Regions from separate parts of the Exiguobacterium sp. RIT452 genome, predicted to be linked through region 1. Evidence: predicted binding sites of a transcription regulator. Region 1 holds the regulator's gene; each other region holds the start of a gene.
What was found. Region 1 encodes LexA, which represses DNA repair genes until DNA is damaged. Its sites were predicted from a motif close to CGAACATATGTTCG; they were not measured.
Positions count from the first base shown of each region.

Region 2: a site for LexA is predicted at 4,333-4,346, ahead of D3D03_RS14235 (NUMOD4 domain-containing protein). Genes of this name have one in related genera too.
Region 3: a site for LexA is predicted at 5,620-5,633, ahead of addB (helicase-exonuclease AddAB subunit AddB). Genes of this name have one in related genera too.

Region 1 is NZ_QXJB01000001.1:430,480-441,147, reverse strand. Features, by position in the region: gene tkt (transketolase) at 1-1,460, opposite strand, end outside; gene D3D03_RS02220 (DUF896 domain-containing protein) at 1,655-1,891, opposite strand; gene D3D03_RS02215 (YneB family resolvase-like protein) at 2,001-2,657, opposite strand; gene yneA (cell division suppressor protein YneA) at 2,703-2,990, opposite strand; gene lexA (transcriptional repressor LexA) at 3,201-3,815, shown strand; gene D3D03_RS02200 (metal-binding protein) at 3,846-4,316, shown strand; gene D3D03_RS02195 (MIP/aquaporin family protein) at 4,500-5,204, shown strand; gene glpK (glycerol kinase GlpK) at 5,244-6,761, shown strand; gene dhaM (dihydroxyacetone kinase phosphoryl donor subunit DhaM) at 6,872-7,237, opposite strand; gene dhaL (dihydroxyacetone kinase subunit DhaL) at 7,234-7,833, opposite strand; gene dhaK (dihydroxyacetone kinase subunit DhaK) at 7,853-8,821, opposite strand; gene D3D03_RS02170 (AzlC family ABC transporter permease) at 8,989-9,684, shown strand; gene D3D03_RS02165 (AzlD domain-containing protein) at 9,669-9,995, shown strand; gene D3D03_RS02160 (GNAT family N-acetyltransferase) at 10,096-10,365, opposite strand; gene D3D03_RS02155 ((4Fe-4S)-binding protein) at 10,365-10,577, opposite strand.
Region 2 is NZ_QXJB01000007.1:148,544-159,211, forward strand. Features, by position in the region: gene D3D03_RS14215 (DNA/RNA non-specific endonuclease) at 1-790, shown strand, start outside; gene D3D03_RS14220 (GGDEF domain-containing protein) at 847-1,932, opposite strand; gene D3D03_RS14225 (hypothetical protein) at 2,093-2,278, shown strand; gene tnpB (IS200/IS605 family element RNA-guided endonuclease TnpB) at 2,463-3,635, opposite strand; gene D3D03_RS14235 (NUMOD4 domain-containing protein) at 3,744-4,268, opposite strand; gene D3D03_RS14240 (DEAD/DEAH box helicase family protein) at 4,405-4,989, shown strand; gene D3D03_RS14245 (hypothetical protein) at 4,986-5,282, shown strand; gene D3D03_RS14250 (hypothetical protein) at 5,500-5,826, opposite strand; gene D3D03_RS14255 (DNA alkylation repair protein) at 5,823-6,875, opposite strand; gene D3D03_RS14260 (bifunctional transcriptional activator/DNA repair enzyme AdaA) at 6,872-7,924, opposite strand; gene D3D03_RS14265 (class I SAM-dependent methyltransferase) at 8,092-8,658, shown strand; gene D3D03_RS14270 (response regulator transcription factor) at 8,643-9,332, shown strand; gene D3D03_RS14275 (sensor histidine kinase) at 9,329-10,668, shown strand, end outside.
Region 3 is NZ_QXJB01000001.1:59,545-70,212, forward strand. Features, by position in the region: gene D3D03_RS00360 (fatty acid--CoA ligase family protein) at 1-545, shown strand, start outside; gene D3D03_RS00365 (methylglyoxal synthase) at 622-1,056, shown strand; gene D3D03_RS16745 (hypothetical protein) at 1,154-1,309, shown strand; gene D3D03_RS00370 (response regulator transcription factor) at 1,437-2,102, shown strand; gene D3D03_RS00375 (sensor histidine kinase) at 2,099-3,472, shown strand; gene D3D03_RS00380 (competence protein ComK) at 3,591-4,076, shown strand; gene D3D03_RS00385 (hypothetical protein) at 4,183-4,605, shown strand; gene D3D03_RS00390 (hypothetical protein) at 4,694-5,035, opposite strand; gene D3D03_RS00395 (truncated hemoglobin) at 5,095-5,475, opposite strand; gene addB (helicase-exonuclease AddAB subunit AddB) at 5,681-9,112, shown strand; gene addA (helicase-exonuclease AddAB subunit AddA) at 9,109-10,668, shown strand, end outside.

The DNA of each region.
Region 1 (10,668 bases):
CGGAAACTCATCAAGTGTTCAACCGGCTCGTGTGTCGGACCATCTTCACCGACTGCGATTGAGTCATGTGTCAAGACGAAGATCGACTGGATCCCCATCAATGCTGCTAAACGGACAGCTGGACGCAAGTAATCCGAGAAGACGAAGAATGTCGCACCGTAAGGAATGACACCACCGTGTAACGCCATACCGTTGACCGCTGCTGCCATCGCGAATTCACGGACACCAAACCAGATGTTACGACCGCTTGGATCGATGTCGAAGTCAGCTTCTCCTTTGAGCATCGTGTTGTTTGAACCTGCTAAGTCAGCCGATCCACCGAAGATCGTCGGGACGTTTTTCGCAAGTGCGTTCAAGACTTCCCCACTTGTTTGACGTGTTGCTTTTTTCGATGTCAAATCGTATGTCGGAAGGTCTGCTTCCCAGTTGCTTGGAAGTTCGTTTGCGATGGCGCGGACGAGTTCTTCATGCAATTCCGGATGTGCTGCTTTGTATTGCTCCATCTTGTCAGCCCATGCCGCTTCCGTGTCAGCGCCACGTTTGACGATCCGCTCTTCGAACAAGTCTTTGACTTCTTCCGGCACGTAGAATTCTTCGTGATCCCAGACGTAGCTTGCTTTCGTCAACTTGATTTCTGCATCTCCGAGTGGTGCACCGTGCGAAGCCGATTTTCCTGATTTGTTTGGTGAACCAAATCCGATGACCGTTTTGACTTCGATCAACGTCGGTTTTGTCGTTTCGGCTTTCGCTGCTTCGATCGCTTTTGAAATCGAATCAAGATCCGTTCCGTCTTCCACGCGAATGACTTGCCAGTTGTATGCTTCAAAACGTTGTTGGACGTTTTCAGAGAATGATTTATCGAGATCGCCGTCGAGTGAGATGTCATTTGAATCATACAGAACGACCAGTTTACCAAGACCTAAATGTCCTGCAAGTGATGCCGCTTCTGCTGAAACACCTTCCATTAAGTCGCCGTCTCCGCAAATGCCGTATGTGAAGTGATCAACGACGTTTAACTCGTCACGGTTGTATTTCGCTTCCAAGTGACGTTCTGCCATCGCCATCCCGACAGCCATCGCGATGCCTTGTCCGAGTGGACCAGTCGTCGCATCAACACCTGCCGTGTGACGGTATTCCGGATGACCCGGTGTTTTTGAATTCCATTGACGGAATGACTTCAAGTCATCCATCGCAAGATCATAGCCTGATAAATGGAGGAGTGAGTAGAGAAGCATTGAACCGTGTCCTGCTGAAAGTACAAAACGGTCACGGTTGAACCATTCTGGATTTTTAGGGTTGTGGTTCATATGATCCGCCCATAATGTAAATGCCATCGGTGCTGCACCCATCGGCATTCCCGGGTGACCCGAGTTCGCTTTTTGTACTGCATCAATTGATAATGTACGAATCGTATTTACTGCTAATAGTTCTACTGTTGTCATGTTCGTCAAAACAATCATCCTCTCTCTTTTTCACAAATTCTTTATCATTTTAGCACACCCGGAAATGTGATACAACTTTTCTAAATAGTATGTCACATTGAAATGAATGCGCTCTCTATTGCCGTTTTCTTAACACTTTTGTGATACACATTACGAACTTTTCATCAAAAAAAGCTACCCCACTCATCCATTGAGTGACATAGCTTTTCCGGTTATTGTTTGTTGCGTTCTTCTTCCTGCGCTTGCTTTAATTTTTCCGGTGTAACGTCCGTTCCTTCTTCATCGACGATTTTGATTCCCATCATCTGATTTTTGAATGAACCGCGGAAGGCTTCCAAATACGCTGTTCTTAATTCTTTTTGTTCCGCTGTTTCCGCATCCGTCAACGGCTCGACTTTTGATTTATTGGCTAATTCATTAATCCGGTCTAGTTGTTCTTGTGATAACATGATATCCCTCTTTCTGTTGACTCGACATCGAGCTTTCAATAGTAACCTTACTTTAAAAGACACGAACAGAAAAAGCAAGTGTGGCGCGCTTCTCGCACACCCACCTGCTTCATGTTTCATACGTATTGATGACTTCCTTATATTCGAGATAACGACGGTTGACGGTCGCCTTTGAAATATCGTGTCCCATCCCTCTTAAGGTAACGGCGATATCAGCAAATGTCAGACCCAAGTCACGTAATCGGACGATTTCTTCAATCGGGACTTCTTTTCGGCTCCGACCTGCATTCTCACCTTGCCGGTTAAGGTTCTGTTCGGGACGGAAACCATTTTCAACTGCACGTCGCATACCGCGGGCAATTTTTGCATTATGCAATTTCCGCTGGTACTCCTCGACGAGCGAGACGATTTCAAGGACCATCGCCTCGGCATCAGCCAATTTATATTCGCCGTCTGATTCCATCGTCATCAGTTGGACCTGATGTTTTTGAAACGTGTGTAAAATCGCGATTTTGGCATTTCCACGCCCGATACGGGTATCATCCGTCACAAGGACGGCATCCACTGCCTGACGTGTGACGTAATCGAGGACGGACAACATGCCCTCCCGATCGACATCATAACCACTTTCCTTTTCCGTGATGATATCCACGATTTCAAACCCTTTTGTTACAGCGAGTCCCGACAGTTCTGATCTTTGCCGCTCAAGCGAGCTATCCTGTGCTTCTTTTTCCGTCGAGACGCGACAGTAGATTACTACTTTCATCGTACTTCACACCCCTGTTCGTTCATTGACAACTTTTACAGTTTGTCATTGTTGCGCGATTGGTACAACGATTTTGTTTTTCGAAATGACATGAGTCGTCTTCAGTTCATTGTTCTCAATCAACCATTCGACGTATTCTTGATCGGTCATCGAACCGTCATTGTAGACTTCAGCGACTTGTTCGACTGTCGCATTTTGATCGACCGTAACAGAAGCCGTCAGGAGTTGTTCGACCTTTTCATCCGGTCGGGGCGTTAAGAGGAAAAGAATGAAAGCAAGGCTAAGCGTATAAAAGACAATGGAAAAGGCATGGGTACGGATCGTATGCATCATGATGAATCCCTCCAATTTGAAATGATTTAGAATAGATGTTCTCGGAACAATTGTTCGCATAACTCATCATAAACCAAGAACCAGTGTTCGGTCAACACAAAATGTCGAACAATTGTTTGTACGCTCATTTGTTCTATGTTATAGTGAATTTAGAAACATGTATTCCTATAACCTTCAAAAAAACCATTCCGAAAAGAGGTGGCAATTCATATGCGGAAAATGTCAAAACGACAACAAGAAATTCTTGACTATATCGTCGCTCAAGTGAAACTGAAAGGGTATCCACCTTCAGTTCGTGAAATCGGCGAAGCTGTTGGTCTTGCTTCAAGCTCAACGGTACACGGTCATTTGGATCGTCTAGAAAAACGCGGACTGATTCGCCGTGACCCGACAAAACCACGTGCGATTGAGATATTGCTTGATAAACCTGAAGATGATCACGAAGCAATCGTGCACATCCCTGTCATGGGGAAAGTAACGGCTGGTTTTCCAATCACGGCGATTGAAAACATCGAAGAACATTTCCCGCTTCCGGCTCATTACGTTGGAAACGAAAACGTCTTCATGTTGACGATCGATGGTGAATCGATGATCAATGCAGGAATTCTTGACGGTGATCGTGTCATCGTACGGCAACAAAACACAGCAGAAAACGGTGAAATCGTCGTTGCTATGACCGAAGATAGCGAAGCGACAGTAAAACGGTTCTTCTTAGAAGATCAACAAGTACGTCTTCAACCCGAAAACGATTCGATGGACCCGATGTATTTCGACAATGTCTCGATTCTCGGCAAGGTCATCGGCGTATATCGGACGATCCACTAAGCGAGGGACCAGCTCAGCTGGTCTTTTTTTATGCCTTCTGGAAATGTTCATGATACGGTTAATTCCGTTGCCTTGACGAGTTATGTTGCGTATTCGGTCGCAACACAGCAGACGGATTGGTTGCCGACCGCAATCGGACTCGCCGTCGGCACCCTTTGGCTCTCCCCCGACCTCGATTTGAAGTCGGAACCTTACTACCGGCTCGGACCATTCCGGGTACTCTGGATGCCTTACGTCAAAATCATGCCGCACCGATCCATCTGGTCCCACGGCTTGATCATTGGTGATATCATTCGCCTGCTGTACAGCGCAGCCTTTTTGATTCCCCTTTTGTTTCTGGCCCTTTACGTCGAGATCATCGATCCAAGTACGGTCGATCTCTGGTTTGAATCCATGCCTGCTTTTGTCATCGGGATTATGGTCGCCAGTACGATCCATATCGTTCTCGATCATTCGAGCAGTTTGTTTAGAACAAAAAAGAAACGAAAAAAACGCCGCTAACACCTTTTGTTCCTTACAAAATGAACAAAAGGTGTTTTTGTATCCACTTTTCAAATTTTTAAACATAAATTAAGGAAATTTCATTCGAGTATTTCAATTAATTGTATTGAAAACGTTCTCATTTCGGAGTAGTTTTAAATAGAAAGGCCAATATTTGCTTTAATCCAAAGGGAGGGTTTTTGCATGAGTAACTTTACTAGTGAGCTGATTGGAACCATGATTCTGATCTTGCTCGGGGATGGGGTCGTTGCAGGGGTTGTCTTGAAAAAGACGAAATCTGAGAACAGCGGCTGGATCGTCATCACATTTGCTTGGGGTCTCGCCGTCATGACTGCAGCCTATATTGCTGCCGCCAGTGGCGCACACCTGAATCCTGCGTTGACATTGGCGCTTGCCATGAATTCCGATTTGCCGTGGGCTGATGTACCTATCTACATCGCTGGTCAATTAATCGGAGCATTCATCGGTGCCGTACTTGTTTGGCTTCATTATATGAAACATTTTGAAGCGACTGATGATCAAGCAGCAAAATTAGGTGTGTTTGCAACCGGACCTGCGATTCGTCACACGCCTTCAAACTTGATTTCGGAAATCATCGGTACGTTCGTCTTGGTATTCGGAATTCTGTCATTTGGTCTGACGACGTTCGGTGACGGACTGAAACCACTTATCGTTGGTCTTCTTGTCGTCGTCATCGGTCTCTCGCTTGGTGGTACAACAGGGTATGCCATCAACCCGGCCCGTGACCTTGGTCCGCGGATTGCCCACGCCATCTTGCCGATTAAAGGAAAAGGTTCATCTGATTGGAGCTATTCGTGGATTCCAATCGTCGGTCCAATCGTCGGCGGTGGAATTGCCGTCCTGCTTTACCAATTGCTGCAAAACTGATTCTTGTGTTGACACCTATATCTCAAGGGGGATTTTACAATGGAAAACAAGTATATCTTAGCACTCGACCAAGGAACGACCAGCTCACGTGCCATCATCTTTGATCACGATGGTCAAATCGTCAACTCGGCACAACGGGAGTTCAAACAATACTTCCCGCAACCAGGCTGGGTAGAGCATGATGCCAATGAAATCTGGGGTTCGATTCTTGCAGTCATGGCAGATGCCCTCGGATCGGCTGATATTAAGCCTAGTCAAATCGCAAGTATCGGCATCACGAACCAACGTGAAACGACGGTCGTCTGGAACAAAGAAACAGGTAAACCGGTTTATCACGCGCTCGTTTGGCAATCCCGTCAAACATCCGGTATCTGTGACGAGTTGAATGCACAAGGTCTCAACCAGAAATTCCGCGATAAAACAGGTTTATTGATCGATGCGTACTTCTCGGGAACAAAAGTCAAATGGATTCTTGATAATGTCGAAGGCGCACGGGAACAAGCGGAAAACGGAGAACTGCTCTTCGGTACAATCGATACGTGGCTCGTCTGGAAATTGTCCGGCGGCAAAACGCATATCACGGACTACACGAATGCGTCACGAACATTGATGTATAACATTTACGAACAAAAATGGGATGACGAATTACTTGAAATCCTGACGGTTCCAAAATCGATGTTGCCGGAAGTGCGTCAATCGAGTGAAGTGTATGACAATACGGTTCCGTATCACTTCTTCGGTTTTGAAGTTCCGATCGCTGGTATTGCCGGTGACCAACAAGCTGCCCTCTTCGGTCAAACATGTTTCGAACCGGGTGAAGGAAAAAACACGTACGGCACAGGTTGCTTCATGCTGATGAACACCGGTGAAAAGGCTGTTTCTTCTGACCACGGTCTACTGACGACAATCGCTTGGGGTGTTGACGGTAAAGTCGAATATGCACTCGAAGGTTCAATCTTCGTTGCCGGATCAGCGATTCAGTGGCTGCGCGACGGCTTACGGATGTTGAAAAACGCGAAGGATTCAGAAGGCTATGCGTTAAAAGTTGATTCAACAGAAGGTGTTTATGTCGTCCCTGCCTTCGTCGGACTCGGTGCCCCTTACTGGGATAGCGACGTTCGCGGAGCCATCTTCGGCTTAACGCGCGGTACGGATAAAGAACATTTTGTCCGCGCGACACTGGAGTCACTTGCTTATCAGACACGTGATGTCTTGACAGCGATGGAAAAAGATTCAGGCATCGAACTGAAAACATTACGTGTTGATGGTGGTGCGGTTTCAAATGACTTCTTGATGCAGTTCCAGTCAGATATCCTGGGTGTACCGGTGGATCGTCCAGAAATCAACGAAACGACTGCCCTCGGTGCTGCTTACCTTGCCGGCTTAGCCGTTGGTTACTGGAAAGATAAAGCGGAAATCAAAAAGCAATGGAAACTCAACCGTCAGTTCAAACCAGAGATGGAAGAAAACGATCGTGAAAAGCGTTATGCCGGTTGGCAAAAAGCGGTTGAAGCGACGATGGCGTTTAAACCAAGCAAAACAGAAGTTAATGCGTAACTTGTTGTACCTGACGTTCCCCAGCGGAACGTCAGTTTTTTTATACTCCATGAAACAAGCGTGCTCCGTCGTTCTGGAGCACGCTTGTTTTGGTCTTCTCTAAGAGATGTTCATCCAAACTCAGACTTCACGCCGGTGACGATTTCATCTAGCGACTTGGATTGTCCGCTTAAGACTGCTGCTAAAAAAGCACCCTCGACAAGCGGAGCCTCGACGAACTGCACACTCCGGTCTCCACTGTATAACTCGAGCGCAAGTTCTGCGTTCATCGTCGCTGAACCGATATCCGTTAAAATCAATCCGTCATCGGTCAGTTCGTTCATCGTTTCTTCGATCCGTGATGCATCGGTTCCGATACTACCGTCTGCAAGTCCTGCTGCGAGTAACACTGGCGTATCCGGTGCCATCTCAGCCAATAATTCTTTCAGACCAGCAGCTAACTTCTCACTGTGGGAAACCAAAATCAAGTTAATCATCGAAGCACCTCCACAATCGCACGTAACAACAAGGCACTAGACAGCGAGCCGGGATCTTGAACGCCAACCGTCGCCTCGCCAAAGTAAGACGCCCGTCCTTTTGTTGCGACCCGTTCTTTCGTATCTGCCAACGCTTGATCCAGTGCTTGATTTAAATCGGTTTGTTGCTCAAGCGCTTCATAAAACGGCGTCCAGATATCGACCATCGTTTTTTGTCCGAACTCCGATTTTCCGCGCATCTTTATCCCGTCCGTCGCTTCCTTAAAAGCAGCTGCCAACTCATCGCCTTCCGCTTCGGTTTTTCCTTTGAAGGCGCCGGCAAACTTGACGAACGCCGTCCCATAGAGCGGTCCGGAAGCGCCTCCGACCGTCTTGATCAACGTCATCCCGACTTGTTTGGATAACGCGCCGAGGTCTTCATATTCTGTCTGCGCTTCGAGTTCCTTCTGAACCGCTTGGAAGCCGCGGGACATATTGATACCGTGGTCTCCGTCACCGATTTCCCGATCCAGATCCGTTAATTCGTCTTTATGCTGCTCCATTTGTTTTGCAGCTTCAAGCAATGCCTCCCGAAATGTTTCCGTTGATAACTTCATCTGTCTGCACCTCTTCTAGTTAGAATCCAATCGCGTTTGTTTTAGCGTCCAAGTAGCCGACCAGTTCGTCGTCCACCGGAAGCAAAGTGATCGAGAAACCATGCATTTCAAGCGATGTCATATAGTTGCCGACGAATGGTCGGACGATGTCATACCCTTTTGCCTGTAGTTGCTCGGCGACATACTTGTACGTGATATACAGTTCCGAAACCGGCGTTCCACCCATTCCGTTCACCATCACCGCGACTTTTTTATCCGATACTTCCGCTGTCAGTCGATCCAGTAATTCCGTCACAATCGCTTCGACGGAGGCAATCGGTTTACGTTCGAGTCCTTTTTCCCCGTGAATCCCGATTCCGATTTCCATCTCGTCTTCATGAAGATCAAAGCCTGGTTTTCCGCTCTCCGGCATATAACAAGGTGACAAAGCCATTCCGATTGAGCGAACGCCGGCAATGACTTTTTCCGCGACCGCTTTGACTTCCGCCAGTGACTTGCCTTCTGCCGCCGCTGCTCCGGCAATCTTATGAACAAAAATCGTCCCGGCGACACCTCGGCGGTCCTCTTCTTTTTTGATGGCGATATCATCGTTGACAATGACCGTCTCGACCTCGATGTCTTCGAGTTCTGCCAACTCTTTCGCCATATCAAAGTTCATCACATCACCAGAGTAGTTTTTGACGACGAGCAGAACCCCTTTTCCACCGTCTGCTGCCTTGATTCCTTCTAGGACCATATCTGGTGTCGGGGAAGTGAAGACTTCGCCGCAAACGGCTGCTGCCAGCATCCCGTCACCGATAAATCCGGCATGGGCCGGTTCATGACCACTTCCGCCACCGGATACAAGGGTCACTTTTCCGTTTAATTGTTCTTTCCGTTTGATGACATTGACTCCGTCGACTTTTGCATAAAGATCGGGATGTGCTAAAACGAGACCATCGACCATATCCGAGACAAACCGATTCGCATCTTGCATTAATTTATCCATCTTGAACGCTCCTTCGTCTAACGAATTTTTGCCGTACCACTTACTCTTTACCACCAATGGAGGCGACTTATGTCAAGGAAACATATGAAAATATTGACCACTTCATTTCCAATCAGTTTTCGGAATGCTATGCTGATAACACACTAGATCGAGAGGAGTCCTGCCATATGACCAGCTCGTTTCAAGCAGGTGTCAAAGCCTGTCTTCCGACCGTTCTCGGTTACCTTGGGATCGGTTTTTCCGCCGGTATCGTCGGACGCGCCGCCGGACTCAGTCCGCTTGAAATCGGATTGATGTCCATCCTGATTTATGCCGGCGCCGCTCAGTTCATCATTACGAGCCTACTGCTGTTAAACAGTCCTTTTTCCGCTATTATCTTAACCACCTTTATCGTCAATTCCCGGCATCTTCTGATGAGCATGACACTTGCTCCACGCGTCGCAAGCCGGAACCGGTTCGACCAGTTCGGAATCGGCGCCCTGCTGACCGATGAATCGTTTGCCGTCGCCATGAATACTTCTTTGAAACAACAGATTGATGCTAAATTCATGCATGGGTTGAATCTGACCGCCTACTTCAGTTGGATTGCCTCGACCGTCCTCGGTGCACTCGTCGGCAGTTGGTTTCCGGATCCGGAACGGTTCGGACTGGACTTTGCCTTGACGGCGATGTTCATCGGCTTGTTGTACCTGCAGCTTGAAAGTGAACGGTCACGTGTTGCCTTGAACGGAATTTTACTGGTACTCGTTTTCTTGTTGTTGTACATATCGATGCGCTACCTCTCACCGGAACTCGCTGTTTTGTTTGCGACGATGGTAGCCGCCAGCATAGGAGTAGTGATCTCACGATGGAAATCCGCTTAGAGCTTTTAATCCTGTTCGCTGCCTGTGGTCTTGTCACATTGATTCCACGGATTTTGCCGTTTCTGCTGATGCATGGATTGACGTTGCCCCGCCTGTTGACCGAGTGGTTGTCGTTCATCCCGATTTGCCTGCTCAGTGCTTTGTTTTTTCAGAACCTGCTGCTTGCTCAAAGCGATGATTATCCCACGCTGTCTTCTCTCCATCTCGCAGCATCTGTACCGACAGTCCTTGTCGCACTGACCAGCAAAAGTCTTTCCTTCACGGTCATCACCGGCGTCCTGTCGATGGCGCTGATCCGCTTTTTCCTGTAGGAGTAGAAGCGAACAATACTTTTTAAACAAGATGAGGGCAGTGGATGTAACCCCACTGCCCTCGTCTTGTTATAATTGAACACTCGTATTGATTTCCTTTTTAAGCCGATACATCCGCATAATCGGGTGTCTGCTCAAACTCCTTTTTTGCAAATGGACAAAGCGGCAACAGCTTGACGTTTTCTTCGCGCGCCCACTCGACAATCGCTTTGACCAGTTGTTCCCCGATCTGTTGGTTCCGGTGCTTCGGATCAACATACGTGTGGTCAATGATCCATTTACCGCCTTTCGTATCACTGTATGTGATCTCTCCGACAGCTTGATTGTCGAGATAGGCTTCAATCTTTTGGTCTCCTCGTTTTAATTCCATTAAGCTTCCCTCCGTTCGTAAGATAAGGCGCCACTCGGACATCCGTCGACGACCCGCATGACGTCTTCGACCGGCGCCCCGTCCGCTTCAATCCACGGACGTTTTTTGACATCAAAGACGGTCGGCAGATTCTTCACGCAGTGACCGGAATGGATACAGACTTCAGCATCAAAATAGACCGTGATTTCTTTTCCTTCATACGCCTTTTTCATTTAAAACGCCTCCTTGGTACAGAATTCGCTGTCCAGGACCAGATTTCCTCTACAAAAAAACGCCCGAACCGAGTTCGGACGTTTCAAGAGA
Region 2 (10,668 bases), on a different contig from region 1:
AGCAACGGAACCGATTCAGGAAAACGAGTCGACCGTCTCTTCCGAGGACAAGTCGTTCCCCGGCTATACACCCATTGAAGTCGACGGCGGCGACCTGTCCGGCGACCGGGAACCAAATGCCGTCGTGAACATCGGTTTTGGCGACCGCGAGTATTGGGCCTTTACAAATGAACACGCGCAACTCGTTAAAGTCACTGCCAAAAAAATCACGCTCCAGCAAGATACGGAAGACGTGACGTCATCCGGTCGCTATTATTCGGACGAAGCGAAGGTTCCGGGTGTCGAGAGTCCTCAGCTTGATGAAGGACATGTCATTGCCGATTCGCTCGGTGGTGTCTCGAACGCCTACAACATCACGCCGCAGGAGAGCACGCTCAATCGCCACGGCGATCAAGCCTATATGGAGAACAGTATCCGCCAGGCCGGTGAGGTGTCGGATTTTGAGGCGATCATCACCTATCCCGATACCAAGACGCAAATTCCGTCCCATTATCGGTACACGTATACGTTAAAGGGCAATGTCATCGTCGATGACTTCGACAATGTGAATCCGGATGAAGTCAATGCGGCACTCGGTTTGACAGAAGACGAGGACAAGACAGCAGAAGCTGCTGTTGAAACGGCACCTGCTCCAGACACGGGTGATGTCTCAACCGTCGACACTGACGGCAACGGACAAGTCACGATCCAAGAGGCGAAGGACGCCGGTTTCGCTATGCCGATCGCGGATGACCATTGGCTCTATCCCCATATGCGGGACAATGACCATGACGGGATGGTCGGCGAATAGTTTTACGTGCAGCATGAAACAGGCGGACTCCGAGGAGCCCGCCTGTTGGTGTTGGATTATTCTTCGCTGTAACCGACGACCTTGTTCCGTCCCGTCTGTTTCGCTTGATAAAGGGACTGATCGGCCTTTTGGACGACTTCAAACGATGTCTCACCTTGATCCGACGAGGCCGCCCCGATCGATAACGTGACATGGAATGCCGGATACGTGCTGAAGACAAAATGTTGATCGGCGCAGGCCAAGCGAATCGTTTCCCCGAGGCGGACGGCTTCTTTAAGCGGCATGTCCGGCAGCAAGACAACAAACTCTTCCCCGCCATAACGTCCCACAACGGCTTCGTCGGGACTACAGTGTTGCAACAGATGACTCAGTTGACGTAAGACGACGTCGCCGCCGTCATGGCCGTATGTATCATTGACCGATTTGAAGAAATCAATGTCGACGATCAGGACGGAGAACGCATAGCCGTGTTGGTCGTAATGCGCCAACGTCTCGTCGAGCTTTCGCCGATTGGCGAGATTCGTCAGTCCGTCGGTCAACGCCAGTTCCTGTTGCGTCTGGACGAACTGGAAGTGTTTGCGTAACTCCTGCAGGAAGCGGTACGTGACGTAGCCGCCAAACAAATTAAAAATAATATAGACAAATGCCATCTCCAAAAAGCGCATAAATGTATCCGTCAACAAATATAAGGCCGGTAGACTATACCCGATCCCGACTCCAAGGAGAACCAAATAATCCTTGAAGGTTTGGGCTGCAAATCGACGGTAAATACTTGCCGTGACAAGCAATGCCAAACAAATCAATGTGGCAAGAATCAACCCTTCATAGACCCCGGGCGGCGTAACCAGAAAACGTGCTCCGATGATCGCCGTCATCGTAATCCCACCACTGACCCAGCCGCCATAATAATAAGCCGTCACGAGCGCGACGAGCCGTAAATCAATTTTCGCCCCGTCATAGGTGATACTGTTCAAGACAAGCAATCCGCCGATCAGACCGGCAATTAGTCCTACCACTAAGCGAGTTCGAATAGGAGAATCCGCTGAAATCCGTTCCGTATGCCGAAGCGGTAAAAACGCAAACAAGAGGGATGTAATCAACAATGAAAAATTCAACAGAAACTGATTAAACTGACTCAACATGGCACCCTGACACCCCTTCGACTGACAAACTTCATACTTTGTATAGTTCTCTATCGGTTGATTTCAGTCCTTTTTCAAGCAGACCAAAGGTTTCCATTTTTGCAACGAGGGAAACATTCCATACAGGCTTTGCTTATTTTGGATAAGGGGGATTATTACAATGGACATGAAAGAGGAAAAAAAGAAAAGTAAGATGCCGTTTTTTGTTGTTCTCGTCATCATCATCTTTGTTGCCGTCGCCGCTGCCCTGATTATTTACGTCACATCCGAACCAAAAGAAGAAACACAACAGCTGCTCCAAATGACGACCAGTTTCGTCTCGACTTACCTGCCGCATGCCGGCTGACAGCGGACATCCTCGGATGTCCTTTTTTTGTGGGCTGAACCTTTACAAGAACGCTACATGTCCTTCATAAAATCTGCCCTCCCACTTCCCGATAGGAAGCATGGAGGCGTTGAACTACCTCCACCTACGCTTCACTTAGAGGTGAAGGATTCCTGAGTTATCCGACCTAACGGTCGAAACCTGATCAGGCTAACCCCGTCGTCCCGACGGTTGAAGAAGCTAAGATACGTTCGGCTTCTTGTTTGAGATTCAGTCCTGCGTTCACATCCCGGTCGTGATGGATGCCGCAACTCGGGCATGTCCATTCACGCAAGCCGAGATGTTTCACGTCTTTGTGTTGATGTCCGCAACTGGAGCACAGTTGACTGGAAGCAAAGGTCTTGCCGACTTTCACGACGGTCTTCCCGTACCATTCTGCCTTGTATTCCAGCATACGGAAGAACTCCGACCAGCTGACGTCAGAGATGGCCTTGCTCAACTTACGATTCTTCTGCATGTTCTTCACCTGCAAGGTCTCAATCCCGATGACATCGTGGTTTTGGACGATCTCGGTCGATACCTTGTGCAGGAAGTCAGTGCGCTTGTTGACAATCTTCTCGTGGATACGCGCAACCTTCCGCTTTTGCTTCTGATAGTTCTTCGACTCGGAAAGCTTCACTTTCTTGTTCAGAGCGATGCGTTGACGGCGGGAGAGCTTACGCTGTTCGCGCGCCAGTTTCTTCTCAAGTGTTCGGAAGTAACAGTCGTTCTTGTACATCGTTCCGTCCGACAGGATGGCGAAGTTCTTGAGTCCGACGTCGACACCGACAGATGAACCGGTCTTCGGCAGTTCGTGGATTTCCTGCTCGACGAGCAGGGAGACGAAGTATTTTCCTGAAGTATTGCGTCGGATCGTGGCGTTCAAGATACGGCCTGTGACCTGTTTCGAATGGGCGAAACGTACCCATTTCAGTTTTGGCAGTTTGAGCTTGTTGCATTCAATCGAGACTTCAGGAAGCTGGTTTTTACCTTGGATGTTGGTCTTGTATGACTGGACGGGATTGCGCTTGGACTTGAAACGAGGGCGTTCGTTCTGCTTCTTGAAGAAGCGGTCAAACGCATCAGCAAGATGCTTGACGCTGATCTGAACAGATGTGCTATCGACTTCCTTCAACCAGTCGAACTCCTGCTTCAACATAGGAATTTCTTTGGAACAAGAACCGTAGGACAGACCTCTTCCAGTGGTCTTGTACATTTCATCCCACTTCGCTAAGAAGTGGTTGAAGATGAAGCGCGAACACCCAATCGTCTTCGCAATCAGGATTTCCTGCTCTTTTGTGGGGTAGATTCTGAATTTGTAGGCCTTGTGCTTCAACACCATTTTTCACCTCCTTCAAAGAGAATATACCCGAAAGGCAGGCTGGCGATTCATCTCCCACTTTTGATAAACGGACCCTGTGCTTGAGGCACGGGGTCTGTTTATCTTTTAACTAATATACCGGGCTTCCTTTTTGTCGATGATGTTGCGAATCCGGTTTTCCGTCACCTGATAGGTCAACGCCAACCGGCGAATCGAAAGTCCGGTTTGATACCGACGCCGAATGTCCCGGATCTGCTGCGGCGACAATTCGATATGTTGCGTCAATAACAGGTCGAACTCGTCGAGGAGCGACGCGTACGCTTGACTCGTCGACGGTCTGACGGTCAGATTGTCGATTTGATCGTTTACACGATCACCGTCCGCCCGGATAATCCGGTCGTGCGTGGCCTCGGAATCGAGAAACGCTTTGGCGACAAGCTCGGCGATATAAAACCGTTCCCCGCGTCCTTGTTTGTACAACGTCACTTTCCGGTAACCTTCTTGATTGATTCGCGGGCGCAACACGACACCTTGCCGTCGTTGTTTAACACCACGACTCGTCTCGATGGTCCGGTCGAGCGACCGGACGTTCCCTGATGTTGAGACTTGATACATGCCTGCATAGCCCTGTACTGCCTTCCAATATTCCATATAATCAATGACCTCCATTCGGTCCTAAAACGACAACATTTCCTACTGCCATTATACCATTTAACGAACAAACGTTCTAATAGGAACACTCTGTTTTTCTGTGCTAGTATTAACAAAAAAAGGAAGAGGTGTCAGGATGAAGTTTGTTATGTTACTTGGTCCGCAAGCGGTCGGCAAAATGACGATTGGTCAGGAACTCGAACAAAAAACGGGCATGAAATTATTCCACAACCATCAGACGATCGACTTGTTGCATCCGTATTTTGATTTCACGAAACCGGCGCATCATAAACTGAAGGACTTGATCCGGCGGGAAATGTTCAAGGAAATGGCGGTCAGTGATCTCGAAGGGGTCATTTTTACGTTTTTATGCTTGTTTGGCGTCGAAGACGGCGGCATCGAATTCATCGAAGAGACCGTTCAACTGTTTGAAGAAGCCGGTGCCGAAGTCTTCATCGTTGAACTGGAAGCCGAACTGTCCACCCGTCTGGCCCGAAACCAGACCGAGAACCGTTTACTCCATAAGTTCACGAAACGGGACATCGCTGCGTCGGAAGCCAACTTGCTTGAAACCGCCGAACAGTACCGGACGCATTCGCTTCCGGGAGAACTGTCGTATCCCAACTATCTCCGTCTTGATACCGACAGACGTTCGGCCGGCGAAAGTGCCGAGACGATTTGTCGACACTTTAACTGGTCAACGAATCTGGTCGAACGATGAACCAATCCAAGCAGACGTATTTTCCGGTGTTCTTGACGCTCGGTTTGTTGCTGTTTAACATGTTGACGTCCTATTTGCTGAGCGGACGGTTTTTCCCGAATCTCAGCCTGTGGGTGCCGATTGGTCTCAACATCTTGGTCGGACTCGGGTATATCGTTTCGCTGGTGCTTGGTCTCCGGTCGACAAATAACTACGTCAAATGGTTCAGTGTCTTCGCAAACATCGCTTTTTTACTGTCATTATCCGTCATCACCTTTTTATTGTTGCTCGCAAACGGCATCTCAGAACCGTAATCCGGACACGAAAAACCGTCTCTTCAGAAGCACGTTTTCTGAGGAAACGGTTTTATTTTTGCCTATCCAAAAAAATCGTCGACTCCACTCGACTTCTACAGGAAAAGGAAGCGTGCTTCCGTCAGGAACAGGCGAGACCCGGTCGTCCTCGGACGACCGCGGCTTGCGTTCCGCCTGAGAAAAGCGAGCGGAGGAAAGACGATTCTTTTTTTATCATTCAATGCATCAAGTCACGCCGAAAGACCGGTCCGTCCGCACGAAAGCCATTTCGGAGCCAAACCGCTGCTTCTCCGTCCCGTCCGATCACAAACGGCAATAACAACGTCCGGGCGAGATACGCGACGATGACCGTCAACGCTTCTTCGATGTAGCCCGCCCGGTCGGTCGGATCAATTGCGTCATAACTGAGTTGCTGACCGCTGAACTGAATCGTCGCAATCTGTTGTCTCTCCCGTGTCTGCAGTGTCCAGATACAACCGTCCGTCGTATCTGCTGCTTCAATGTGCAGGCGGGACGTCGTAAAGTCCGGATGGCGACCGTTCATTCTGTTTCCTCCTCTACGTCAAAAGCTGCCGTCGCGTAGGCTTTACCGTTAATCAGAATCGTCAGCTGATGTGTACCCGGATAATGGACGCGTGTCGTCAAGTTCCGGAACGACTGCCGTTTCGTAAACGTCTCCCGTCCAATCACTTGCCGTTCACTGATCCGGAAGACCTTTTGACTTGTCCCCCGCTTTTTGACATAGTCGATCGCATATTCAATTCGCAGGACTTGCGGTTCGGTTGTCGCAAGGGCAAAGGTAAACGTCAGTTCCCCGCCAATCGGCAACGCGGGTGTCACCGTCAGTTCGTCGACCGTCACCGTCCCCCGCGTGACGAGACCAAACGCCTTCAAGACGTCCGGATGTCCCTGTTTCAGGAGTGTCCGTGAAGCATGCCGTAAAATCCAGTCCGTATGCGGATGGTTCCCGAGCTGTTCCAAGCGTTCGATGACGAGTTCCGGATGGGTCTTCGCGATATCGTTTAAATGATTGGCGACACTTTTGCGGACGTAAAGCGCCTCGTCCTGCAACAAGTCATCTAAAATCGGCAGGACCGGACGCGGATCGGCAATCAACGCCGGTATCCGTTGCCCCCACGGCAGGCGCGGACGGGTTCCTTCTGACGCCAAGCGCCGGACGTGCTCGTCACTCGACTGACTCCACCGGACCGCGAGTTCTAAAAACCGGTCTTGATCTTCGAGCAGAAACCGCCGGACCGCAAACTCCGACGTCGAGTGCCGGGTCAACCTTTCCAGTGCTACCATTGCCCGGTCCCAGGCATCACTCGGCGCATAAACTTCGATGTAGTCCGGAAAAACGATGCCCGGCAGTCCCGGAAACTCCGGAGCGATCGTTTCTAGATGCGTCGCCGCTTGCTCAAAATCAGCCGGCAAATAACGGTTAAGTTCAGTCGCAATCCGGCGGACCCGTTGCTTAAACGCCAGCTCTTCCCAGTCCCCTTGTTGCACGATGTCTCTAAAGTCCGGTGCCTGCACCGCCTCCCCTAATCGGTGCAACCAGTCTGGTGTAAACACATCTTTAATCAAACTCATATGTGATTCAATCCTCTCTTCGTCCGTTCTAATTTTAATAAGGCCGCTTTTCGTGCCAAGCCACCGGCATATCCGCCGAGATCGCCCGTCAAGCGGATGACCCGGTGACACGGAATGATCAATGCCAATTGATTGGCGCCGTTTGCCCGGGCGACAGCACGGACGGCTGCCGGATTGCCGACGCGGACAGCGAGTTCCTGATAGGAAATCGTCTTCCCCGCCGGAATTTGTTGCAACTGTTCCCAGACCTGTCTCTGGAACGGCGTCCCGTACAGGACGAGCGGCACCTCGAACCGGTCAAGCGTTCCCGCAAAGTACGCGTCCAGTGCAGCTGTCACCTGCTCAAACACCGGTGTCTCACCGGGAATGATGACGGCGCGGGCTGCGAGCCGCAACCGTTCCACTTCCCGTTCGAGTCCGCGACGATCAACAAACTCGAGTAAGTGCAGTCCTTGTTCGTCGGCAATCGCCAACATCGGTCCGAGCGGCGTATCGAGCCACTTCGCTTGCAGGTATGTTCCGTCCCATCGTTTCGGTGTCTCGCCCATGATGCGGGCAAATGCATCGCGAAAACCACTGCTCGATTCATAGCCGCTTGCCAGTTGCGCCTCGATGACCGGTTGCCCCTTCCGGATTTCTTTCATCGCAAGGCCCATTCGCCGGGACCGGGCGTATTCGACGAACGTCATCCCGAACCGTTTTTTGAACTGCCGCCGGGCGGTCGAGGCATCGAGCCCCAGTTCCCGGAAGTCGGCGTCTTTGAACCGTTTCTCGGGACTCGCTTCGACGGCGGCAACCAAGCGGCTGATGACCTCACTGTCACCGGGATAGGCCAGTGGTTTACAGCGTAAACACGGACGGTAGGAGGCAAGTAACGCCTCTTTTGCCGTCTCAAAAAATTCACAGTTCTCCTGCTTCGGCTTCCGCGCCGGACAGGTCGGCCGGCAAAAGATTCCCGTCGTCTTGACTCCGACAAAAAACGTCCCTTCGTACGAGCTGTCTCGGCGGACGAGTGCTGCATAATAATCCGTTTCCGGTAAGTTATTCATCTCATGCCCTCCCCTTCTTTTCCTCAGTATACCGAGTTTACCCTCCTGCATGTCGCCGAAAATCAGGCATGGATCTTTTCTTAAGACAAACTTAAGAAAACTCTCCTGTTTGTGAAAGATATGCCCTGTATCATCGATGGTATACTCAAGAAGAAAGTAGGTTTCGCATGTTTGATTTTTTGAAAGAAGCCATCCAATCCCCGAAAACAATCGGCGCGATTGCCCCAAGCAGTTCCCGGTTAGCGAACATGATGGCGCAGCGGGCGGTCGCTGACCGGCCAGCCGTCATCGTCGAAGTCGGTGCCGGTGACGGGGCGATTACCCAAGCCTTATTGCGCGCGCGACACCCGGAAACGACTTTATTGATCTGTGAACAAAATCCGGTGTTTCAAGAAGCCTTGGCGAAGCTGTTAGCTGATGAGACGAACGTCGAACTGTTCATCGGCGACATTCAAAACTGTCCGGAAGACTGGCATCATCAGGCCGGTGTCCTGGTCAGCGGCTTACCATTCGCTTCGTTCCCGCTTCCGTTACGCCATGACTTGCTCGAAACCTTCCAGACCCTGTTGCAACCAGGCGGTCATTTCATCGCCTTTCAATATACCAAACTCCATTTCAAGACATTCCGCCGGTATTTCTTTGAGCACAGTTATTCTTACACACTGCAAAACATGCCGCCCGCCTACGTCTTCGAAGGTGTCCAAAAGGAGGATCTCCCGTGCCCACAATCTTAATCGTCGATGATGAAGCCGATATCCGGCAATTGTTGCGACTGTATCTCCAAAACGAAAATTATTTGATTCTTGAAGCCGCCAACGGCGAAGAGGCCCTTGCACTTGTTCAGCAACAGCCGATCGATCTGATGGTCCTTGATGTCATGATGCCGGTCCGGGACGGCTTTTCAACCGTCCAAGCCATCCGGCAAGCGAACTATACCTTCCCGGTCCTGATGCTGACTGCAAAACAGGAGGATCTCGATAAAATCCAAGGGTTGACGTTCGGTGCCGATGACTACATCGGGAAACCGTTTAATCCGCTCGAAGTCATCGCCCGGATCAAAGCGATGCTCCGCCGGGTCGCCCAGTATCAAGTCCCGCTATCGGCAAGCAGCCTGCAAGTCGGTCCCTTCACCTTACGTCAGGAAGAGCGGGTCATCTTAAAAGAAACGACTCCCTTAGCCTTGACACGCCGGGAGTTTGACTGCCTGGCGCTTTTACTGAATCATCCGCGCCGCGTTTTTTCAGCCGATGAATTGTACGAACGGATTTGGCAGGAGGAAGCGCTCGGTTCCGCGACCAATGCCGTCATGGTCCTGATTCATAAGTTACGGGAAAAAATCGAGGACGTTCCGAAAGAGCCGCGTCACCTCCAAACCGTTTGGGGCGTCGGCTACAAGGTCGAGCCATGAGACGTTTCCGCTTCAAACTGACTTCCTGGATGACGGTCCTGTTGTTGGCCGCAGCGTTTCTGAGTACGGCATTGGCCTGGTTGATTGCGAGCCAACTCCCGCTCGGAACAAAAAACGTCCCCCGTTATTATTATCCGACGGAACAGGACATTACGCAGCGGGTCGAGCGCGATATCAAACGGTACGAATCCGGTCAGACTCCGAACGGTGATTACGAGTGGGCCGTCTATCGGTCCAACGGGACGCGGGTCGACGCCTCACCCGACTTTCCGCGGACGATGACCCCAAGTCGCTTATTAGCCGCGCAAACGCCGGGTGAACGGGATCCCTCTGACGAATCGGACGTGCGGACGCTGCATCATATGCAGGCGATTAACCTCGGTGAAGGTGCACCCGGTTATTTTCTTTCCATCGAAACGGTCACGCCCCGCCTGAATCAATACCAAGTCGGTAATTCAACAGCGTTTTTCTTTTTACAATTGGCCTTGTTCATCTTATTTTTATTTGGCATGACCCGCTGGATCGCCGGTCTGTTCCGCCAACTCGAGACGCGGCTCGAACGGCTCGTCGAACCGGACCACGCCGTCAGCCCGCTTCGTCCGGTCAAAGGACCGCGTGAGTTCAAAGCCTTTGCCCATTCGATTGAACGGGTCGGCGACGAACTCGATGTCCTCCGACGAAACGAGCAGGAACGTTTTACGGAACAACTCCGCTTGATCACCAGTCTGTCGCACGATCTACGCACCCCCCTGACATCGATTCAAGGATTCGTTCAGTGGTTGTCTGAACATCACACGACATTATCCGATCAGGAACGGACCGATGTGCTGGCAATCGTCAGCCGGCAATCGGAGACGCTCGCCTCACGAATTGAGGAGCTGTTCATGCTCGCAAAATTGTCGAATAAAGATTATCCGGTGCACATGACGTCCCTGGATTTCGTGACGCTCCTGCATCAGGTCGCTGAACAACACCCGGAAACGACCTATCAGTACACGGGACCGGCTCATCTGACTGTTCAGGCTGATCCCAACCTGTTGCGACGCTTGATTGAAAATCTTGTGCGCAATGCGACGCTTCACGGAACAGGTGATTTGTCGTTCGAAGTGCTCCAAGAAAGCGGTCACTTGACCTTCCGTTGCTCCAATGCCATCGCGGAGACCTTGACGCCGCATCAACTCACGGAACTGGCAACTCCTTTCGTCACGTCCGACATGTCACGATCCAATGGCGGATCCGGCATCGGTCTGTCGATCATCGAACAAATCGTTGCCCGGCACAACGGGACGATGCAATTAACGTCGGAACAAAACCGGTTTATCGTCTCGATTGTCTT
Region 3 (10,668 bases), 370 kb from region 1:
AAAAACCGGGATCGATTGGTCCGTCAATCATCGATGTCGAAAATAAGGTCGTCGATGAATTGGGTCAGGACGTACCGGTTGGTCAGGTCGGCGAATTGATCGTGCGTGGACCAAACGTCATGACAGGGTATTATAAGATGCCGGAAGAAACACAAGCGACGTTAAAAGAAGGCTGGTTGTATACAGGGGATTTAGCGCGACGTGATGAAGACGGATATTTCTATATCGTCGACCGGAAAAAAGACATGATCATCGTCGGCGGATACAATGTTTACCCGCGTGAAGTCGAAGAGGTGCTGTACCAACATCCTGCTGTCGTCGAAGCAGCCGTAATCGGCGTACCGGACGAAGAGATGGGGGAGGCGGTCAAAGCGTTCGTCGTCGTGCGTGAGCCGTTGACAGACAAGGAAATCCTTGATTTTTGCGCGGTATCGCTCGCAAAATACAAATGTCCGACACGGATTGAATTCATTGATCAGCTGCCGCGAAATACGACGGGGAAGATTTTACGGACCGTATTGAAAAAGCAACCGACAAATTCCTGATGCCCTACACAAAAAGAACTTCATGTTTCTGAAGTTCTTTTTGTGTGCATATTAAAGAGAGAGGGGGAGGATTCAAATGAATATTGCTTTGATTGCACATGACGAAAAAAAGGATGAGATGATGATGTTCACCCGGGCATATGAAACGTATTTTTCGAAAAACACGTTGTATGCCACCGGGACGACGGGACAACGCATCATGGAGGCGACGGCGTTAACTGTTCATCGCTGTAAATCAGGTCCACTCGGCGGCGATCAAGAAATTGGCGCGATGGTTGCTCGGGGTGAAATCGACATCGTGATTTTTTTACGCGACCCGTTGACCGCTCAACCGCATGAACCGGATGTGTCTGCTTTGATTCGGTTGTGTGACGTCTATGATCTGCCGCTTGCGACGAATGTCGGGACCGCTGAAATTTTAATCAACGGATTGGAACAGGGTGAATTCAAATGGCGTGACATCATTCGAAAACGGCATGAAGTGGAACAACAGAAATTTTTGAATGATTAAATCTCTGAGAACGCTTCTCATTTTCTATCAACCATGCTATAGTCGTATTGAGGATGATACTGATTATCAATTGCGATGGAAAAGGGTGGCGAAAACAATGGAGATTATTTTAATGACAGGCGTAACAGTCTTACTTGGTGGCGGTGTAACGTTCCTAACACACGTAGTGAAAACGGAACGTCGTCATGTATCGGGGAATGTGAAAACACATGTAGAACGTGCGACGTATCCATCGTTGCGCCTTGTAAAATAATTGTTTTGTTCCGTGCGCCTCTCTTTTCTATGAAAGAGAGCGTTTTTTTGTACATTTTTTTAATTCTCCCATAATTCTGCGGAAATCCTTTGTTACACTAAAAAAAAGAACTTAAGCAGGAGTGATGATGATGCATACGATTTATTTAGTCGATGATGAAGTGAACTTGAACCGTGTCTTAGTCAAGTATTTGGAACAGGAAGGTTGGCAAGTTAAATCGTTTACATCAGGAGAAGCTGCGGCATCTGCCATCATTGAAAAACCTGATTTATGGATACTCGACATCATGTTGCCGGATTTGGACGGTTTTCAATTGATCAAACGGATTAAAGCACATGATGAGACGACACCGGTCATCTTCATCTCGGCCCGTGATGAAGACATCGACAAGATCATTGGGCTGGAGATGGGATCGGACGATTACATCGCCAAGCCGTTTCTGCCGCGCGAACTGGTCATTCGTGTGAAGAAGATTTTGGCACGCGCCTACGCCGCACCGAAAACCGGTGTCATTCGTTATGGGGATTATATGATCTATCCGGAAAAACGTGTGATTGAAGAGAATGGTCAAGAGATTGATTTGACCTCAAAAGAATACGACTTATTGATTTTATTCGCGACACAAATCGGGACACCGATGTCGCGTGAACAAATTCTGGTCAGTGTCTGGGGAGACGATTACTTTGGATCTGATCGCGTCGTCGACGATCTTGTACGCCGTGTCCGAAAAAAGCTCTCAAAACTTGAACTCGAGACGATATATGGTATCGGATATCGTCTGGTGGCTGCATGAAAAACCGGAGTCTAGGTTTTCAAATCTGGGCGATGTTTTTATTAGTCATTGCCACGCTCTCGATTGTGATCTTGGTCGTCATGCGCTCGTCGATCGGTAACTTCATCGACGAACAGGTGTATGCGACACTCGAAAACAGTGAAGTGTTTTTCTCGGAAGATGCATCCGTCATTGAGATGCTCCAAGAAAATCCGATTGAATTCGATCGACGAAAACAAGAGTCACGATCGGTTAACGTCTTGTTATTATCAAAAAACGGTAAGCTGTATTATGGCGGTGCGCCCCAACAGTTGGTCAATCAAATGTATCGGGATGCCATTGCGCAAGAAGATGAGATGGAAAAATATACGACACGTCTCGACAAGGAAGATGTTTACTACAGCATCTTGAAGATGGAGATTAAAGGTGAAACGTACTACCGTGTCTCATACGTCTGGGATGCCTATCGTCAAGAATTGATTTCGCAATTATTCTCAAAAATTGGCTGGGTTGTGGCGATCGTCAGTATCTTGACATTGTTCATCGCATTTTGGTTGGCACGTCGATTGACACAACCGTTGATTGAAATTGAAGGGGCTGTCGGAAAAATCGCTGCTCAGCAGTGGGATACACCGCTTCCTCTTGATCGTGGGGACGAAATTGGCCGTTTGGCTCGTTCCGTCAATGCGATGCGAATGGATTTGGAAAAGCAGGATAAAGCCCAAAAATCCCTGCTGCAAAATATTTCTCACGATCTAAAAACACCGATCATGGTCATTCGAAGTTATGCCCAGTCGATTTCAGACGGTATTTATCCCGACGGTGACTTGACGGGATCGGTTTCCGTCATTGAAGAGGAAGCCGAACGGTTGGAGAAAAAGGTAGCTGCATTGTTGTATGTGACGAAACTGGACTATTTTGAGCTTGATCGTTCGAAATGGGATCATGTGGATCTGGACCGGATGGTGCATTTGTTGCAAAAACGGTTTGTCGGAACAAAAGCATTGACCTGGAAAATTTCCGGTGAGGCTGGAATCGTGTTAGGTGAAGGCGAACAATTACGTGTAGCTCTGGAAAACGTGCTGGACAATGCAATCCGTTACGCCGAAACGACGATTGCGATCCGCCTGTCCGGAACAGCGGAGGCAGCAACAATCGAGATTGAGAATGATGGTCCGCCGCTTGATGCTTCATCCCCCCTGTTCCACCAATTTTCGCGTGGTAAGGAAGGGAAGTTTGGTCTTGGATTATATATCGTCAAGCGGATTGTAGAACGTCATGAAGGAACGGTGACGATCGAAAACCAGACGGCGGGAAATGAAAAGGATAAAGTCTGTGTGAAATTTAATTTCCCACGTCACTTCCGAGATCAAGCACCACCAAAAAAATAAGATCTTAAAAAACGAGATAGTCATATCTCGTTTTTTATTTCGGGAAATAATGGCGATGCTCAGCCGGATTCTTCGTAATCTGATATAACCAAATTAATACAAGAAGGGAGAAATCAAAATGCCACATAAAATTACGGAAAAAACGTTAGCACTTATTCCCCGATATGGTCCGTACGGGGAACCGCAAACCTTACTTATTCAAGAACAATCTGAAGTGGTATTAGATGGACACCCAATCAAGTTCATCGAAGAATCTTGTCTGTATTTTGGTTCATCGATGCGCGGACGAATTGAGGCGGCCCGCCACGTACTGGGACCGAATCGGAAAACACCGGTCTTGATTGACTGGAAGGCACAGACGATTTTCTTTCCGACAACAGCCAAGGAAAAGGCAGAGTGTATCTGGATTAATTTCAAGCAGATGAAGGCCGTCCAGAAAAAAGGGAAAACGGTTCAAGTCGAGTTTCAGACCGGACAACGAATTGACACGGAGGTTTCGGCGTACAGCATTGAACGGCAACGAATCAAAACGCTAGAACTTGCATATGAAATGCAACGGAGATTTCAAGAAGAACGACCGATGACGTTTAATAAACCACGATAAGTGGAACATCTTAACAGGAATCTTTAGCAAATAAAGCGAATTAATCCATGAGTGCATAAGAGAGAGAATCGAAGGGGAGGTGAAGCGATCAAACGATCGCTACACAATGAATGAATCATATGAATGGTTAAACCGAAGAAAACTACAACCGGGATTTGGTGTAAACGGAGGACGTCGTTTTATCAGTTCGCGTATCGTCCGTCCGGAAAATACGCCAGGTAAGCGGGTCAAAGGTGTCAAACGGGCACGTCAACTGATTGTGGACGAAGCGGGAAATCGCCGTTGGGTGACGAAACGAATCGTCGTAACAGATGCAGCAAAACATATGACAATCAACCGCCGGACTTCTGTTGCGCAAAAAGAAGTGACAGAATCACGCCTTGAACAGGTCAAACAAAAATTGACTTCGAAAAAAGTGTTCCTGCCGGTCTTGGCAGCGACTGGACTTGCTGTCGCAGGCGGGGTATTAGCATATGTACTTCGTCGGAAAAAACGACATGCAGCTGAACGTCCCGAACAGCAATCGTAATCGAACCGATAAAAAAAGCCGTGCTCCCCATCAACTGATTGTGGGAGAACGGCTTTTTCAATGAGAAAACGTTTCGAGACGCAATTTTTTACAGGAATCGTTTACGAATCGACGTTGAAAGTGCTTTTTCAGAAATCTCTTCTAACTCTTTTTGATTCGTCGGATCGAAGCTGTCATTATAGAATCGACCAACAAATTCTACGCGGTCATAATCCAGTTCCTTGAAAATCAAATGCTTATGATCATCGTAGAATACGACGCGATAATAATCAGAACCACGCTCTAGTGTGACAAGGGCTCGTATGTGTTCCAGTCGTTTTTGTTCATCCGACTTTTCTTCTTCGACGGTTTCATCTGTCGTTTTTGCAGCTTCAGCTTGTTCGAGTGCATTCTTTACCAATTCACTCTTTTGATCTTGTTCTTCAGTCATAGTTATCGCCTCCACTTTTTATTTTACATTGAAATGTACGGATGAGAAAGAAAAATCCCTTAGCCGCCTCGGTGCGCGTCGCAAATCCGGAGAACATTCAGCGCACCGATTCGTAATCGTTCGATTAAGCGGGCAGCAGCCTCCGGATTCGAAATGGTCTCAGCAACCGCGAGTGTCATCAGTTCAATCCAACGTTCAGCATGCGCTTGCTCGATCGGCAAAAGACGATGGATCATCGCAAGGTTCATGCGCTCATCATACTGCTCATATTGTTTGGGTCCACCTGTCAGCTGGATTAAAAAAACGATTTGTGCTTGTTCAACCCGCTGACGGTCAGTCGGGAATAAAGGGAGAAGAAGTTCATCCGCGTAAACCTGTTCATAAAATCGTTTAACCAGTTGTTCAATTGCTTGACGTTTTCCGAGTTCTTCGTAGAGCATCGATGTCCCTCTTTCTGTACATACGGTTTGAATCATCTTGCGACATATCATTATGCCAGTCTTTACCCCTTTTTTGCAACTACGGATCCGGTACCCGATTCATATCTTGTCCCAAAATTGAATGGAAAAAACTTACGACATCACCGGACGTTTGTTCGCATTTATGCGATAATGTACATATGAAAACAACTAGAGGAGGTTGAATATGAATTATATGCATCTAGGTCGTGCCGGTACAGGTAAAACCACAAAGCTGATTGAGCGTGTTGTCGATCAATTGACGGAACAACCGTTAGGCCCGCCCATCTTTTTCATCGTTCCGGATCAAATGTCATTTGAAATGGAACGACGGATTGCGATTGATCCGCGCTTATCCGGTCTTGTGCGAATGGAAGTCATGAGTTTGCGGCGATTTGCGTTCCACATCATCCGTGACCACGGCAATCAAGCGATTCCCTTTTTGGATGAAACCGGTACGCAACTGTTGTTGCGGCAAGTAGTGGAGGAAACGGAAGAAAATTTGAAAATCTTTAAACGGACGAAAAATATGCCCGGTTTTTATAAGGGATTGGATGAATTGATTGCCTCGTTCAAACGGTCGTTGGTGGATCCGGATATGTTACGTCAAATCAGTGAAGTATCGCCTGAACGTTCACCGAAGCTGAATGACTTGGCGTTGATTTATGAACGGTTTACAGAGCGGATTGAAGACAAAGCCCTGCATGCGGATGACTACTTTACAACCCTTATTGAGTTGTTGCCGCAAGCCAATCTGGGACAGGCATGTGTTTATGTTGATGGATTTTATGAATTTTCTTTGCAGGAACAACAAGTGTTGCTTCGTTTGATGGAATTGACGCAAGACATGCATATCAGTTTTACGTTAGACACTGAGGATCCTCATGCCAAACAATCGGAATTTGGTGTATCGCAACGGTGTTACATGCAATTACTGGAACAGATGAAAGAGCGTCAAATCGACCATGAATCCATTCATTACCAGCAACCCGTAAAATTTAAAAGCAGCGGATTACAGATACTTGAGCAAGCGTTACTGGCACCGGGTTATCCGGCCGTCGATCATGAAGTGGACGGGGTGACGGTTACGGCAGCGGTCAATCGGCAAGTCGAAACGGAAGCGGCCGTCAGAAAAGTCATTCAGCTTGTCCGGAACGAAGGATACCGTTTCAATGAAGTTGCGTTTCTTGTCCGTCACCTCGAGCCGTATGCCGATCATTTGGAACGTGCTTTCCAGCTGTATGATATTCCTTATTTTTTGGATCAACGGGAACCGATGGTCCATCATCCAATCGTGGAGTTGTTGCATGCCGTCCTCGAAATCATTCTGACGGGTTACCGGGAAGAATCGGTTTTCCGATTACTGAAAACAGAATTGATTCCATTGCCGGCAGATGATTCGCGCTTGGCGCTTGATCGTTTGGAGACGTTTGTCTTGGAGCGGGGGATCAAAGGTTCCATGTGGAAAAAGCCATGGCAACTGAAACGTCGTCTGGCAGACGAAGTCAGTCTGACTGATGAGGAATTAAAAGAAGAGAATGCGTTGAACGAATGGCGTCAGTTTCTCGTCGATGCGATTGAACCGCTCGAAAAACGGTTTAAGGCCTCGCGGACGATGAGTGAATATACACGTGCCTTGTACCGTTTTTTAGAAGAACATCAGTTGACGGACCAGTTGATGATTTGGAAACAGGAAGCGCTCGATGCGAATCAGTTGGGTCATGCCCGTGAACATGATCAAGTGTATGAAGCAGTCCTCCATCTCTTTGAACAATTGGAAGCGGCAGCTCCGGAAACAACCCTTTCGACGGAACTGTTTATCCAAATGGTCGAAACGGGTCTTGAAAGTCTCCGCTTTGCGCTTGTTCCGCCGTCCCTCGATCAGGTGATTGCAACCGACTATGTCCGGGGACGCTTGCAGAAAATAAAAGTCGTCTTTCTGCTTGGAGCGAACGATGGGTTGATTCCGTTTGTCGAGGATCAGTCGAAGCTGTTATCAGAGAGTGATCATGACTTTTTACATGATCATGGTGTTCCGGTCGGCAAAGCATCACTTGATGTATTTGATGACGAATTGTTTTACCTGTATCAAGGAGTGACGGCACCGAGTGAAGCGCTCCACATCAGCTACGCGCTCGTCGACGAGGACGGGAAGGCCTTGCAACCCGCCTCAATCGTCAAACAAATCAAACGTCAATTGCTGCAGGATCGTCCTGTCAAAACGTCCTTTGCAGAGGCCGGCGATCATGCACCGGACGATCAACTTCAGTTCGTGACGAGTCCGGATCGTGCCGCTGCTGCGACCGCAATCGAGTTACGGCGATTGCAACGCCGGTATCCAATCCAACAATCATGGTTTGATGTCTACAATACGTTGCTCGAAAACGGTCAGGGGCGGGAACGAATGGCTTTGTTCTCAAGTGCGCTGTTTTATCAAAATCAAGCGGAGTCCTTACCGGATGACTTGGCCCGTACGTTGTATGGGGACAACATCAAAGCGAGTGTCTCACGGTTCGAGACGTACAATGCCTGCTCGTATAAACATTTTGCGCGTTACGGATTACGGCTGAAAGAACGGAAATTATATAAATTCGAAGCGCCGGATATCGGCAATCTGTTCCACGGTGCGCTCAATGATCTCTCCGTTAACATCAAGTCGTCCGGTCAGCACTGGCGGGATTTGGATGATCAGTCGTGCAGCCGTCTGGCAAAGGAAGCCGTCGAAAAGGTGACGCCGGAAATTCAAAATGCGATTTTGATGAGTTCGAACCGTTTTGGATATATTAAGAAAAAGCTGACGGATGTCGTCGAGCAGACTGCCAAAATGTTAGTCAAACAAGCAGAACGATCGGACTTTGAACCGGATTTATTCGAAATCAGCTTTGGGAATGCGATGTTCCCGCCGCTTCGGTTTGCTTTACCGGACGGAACGGAAATCGAATTCACAGGGCGGATCGACCGGGTCGATCAAGCGACGATTGGTGATCAATTGTATGTCCGGATCGTCGATTATAAATCGAGTGCCAAAGAACTGGATTTTGCTGAAATTTATTACGGTTTAGCGATTCAGATGCTGCTGTATCTCAAGACCGTCGTGGAGCAGTCGGAAGTACTTTTCAACCAGCAAGCAAAGCCGGCGGGAGCCTTGTATTTCCACGTTAAGAATCCGATGTTACGCGGCGATTTATCAGCTGACGAAATCGAACGCAGCCGCTTGTTGCTGGAATCATATCAAATGCAGGGCGTCATCGTCGAAAATGATGAAGTGCTTCGGGCGATGGATCAGATAGCTTACGATGAGCGGAAAAAATCGCCACTCGTCAAGGTGACGTTCACGAAAACAGGTCTGCACAAATCGCATACCAAAGGGGTCGTGAAGGAAGACGAATTAAACGCCTTGATGGATCATGCGTGGGATGAACTGAAAACGAGCAGTCAGTCGATGTATGAAGGAGATATTGCGATTGATCCGTTTGATTATCAAGAACGAACCCCTTGTACGTTTTGTGAATATCGTTCGGTCTGTCAATTTGATGAATCCCTCGGAAATGATTACCGGCGACTGGACGCCATGTCAGAAAAAGAAGTCTTGGAACGGTTGAAGGAGGATACAGAATGAGTGTGCAATGGACAGACGAACAACAACAGGCCATCGATGCCAGAGGCGGACATATTCTGGTCTCGGCAGCAGCCGGTTCGGGAAAAACGGCCGTTTTAGTCGAGCGGCTGACACAACGGCTCATCAATCAAGAGGATCCATTGACAGCCGACCGGATTCTCGTTGCGACATTTACGAATGCGGCGGCCAAAGAAATGAAGACACGTGTCATCGAGGCGATTGAAGAACAGATTGAACGGTCACCGGAAGATGTGTACCTCAAAAAACAACGACAGATGATGAACCGGGCTCAAATTACGACGATTCACTCGTTCTGTTTATCGATTCTGCGGGAAAATTATTACCGGATCGGTCTTGATCCCGCGTTTCGGATTGCGGAAGAAGCAGAATTGTTATTGTTGCAGGACGACGTCCTGGAAGAAGTATTCGAACAGTTTTATGCGGATGCGGATCCTGCCTTTTACGAGCTGATTGACAGCTATACATCAGACCGGGACGACCAGGCAATGCTGAACCTGATTTCGAATCTGTATCGTTTTTCCCGTTCGCTTCCTGACCCGGAAGCCTTTTATGAACATTTGATTGCCCAGTACGATCAACCGGTGGATCCGGATGAATCTCACTTGTTGACCCGACTGCTTGAGCTCGAATGGGAGCGGGTCGCACCGGTCGTCAACCGCTACCTGGAATTGTCTCATCGGTTGCGGGCCGCCGGGTACGGCGAAATGGCGGATCTGCTGATTCAAGACGTTGCGCCGATTCGGCAAGTCGACCCCCGACGCGATCGTTGGACGACCGTCGCCCTCGCTTTTCAAGCTGTCGAATTCGGACGTTGGAAAAGTGTCCGCGGGGATGATGACATGAAAGTGTTTCAAGCCGAACGGACGCGTCTCGTCAGCGATCTTAAAAAGATGCGGGACTTGTTCGTACAAAAAGACGGAGTCGATTATTTGGAGGACTTGCGTTCCCAACTCGGACATGTACAGATGATTGTGACATTAGTGCGTCGTTTCTCAGAAGCGTATTTAGAAGAAAAACAACAACGGGGAATCGTTGACTTTTCGGACCTTGAACATTTTGCGTTAGCAATCTTGGAACAGGACGGAGAAACGACGGATGTCGCCCGATTGTTGCAGGAGCGTTTTGTTGAAGTGCTGGTCGATGAATACCAAGACACGAATGAAGTTCAGGAGCGAATCTTAAAACTCGTTTCTCAATCGGACGAACAGACGGGAAACCTGTTTATGGTCGGTGACGTCAAACAATCCATCTACAAATTTCGTCATGCGGAACCGGGTTTGTTCCTCAACAAGTTTAAACGGTTCCGGCAAACGGATGTCGGGACACGAATTGATTTAACCAAAAACTTCCGGAGCCGTTTGGAAGTATTGGACGGGACAAATCATATCTTCCGACAGGTGATGGATGAAGCAGTCGGAGAAATTGATTATGATGAGGCCGCTTATTTAAGATTAGGAAATCTGGGGTACGTGGAGTCCGATCAGGTTGCTCCGGAATTGTTGTTGATTGATCAAGTGGAGGCGAATAAGGAAGAA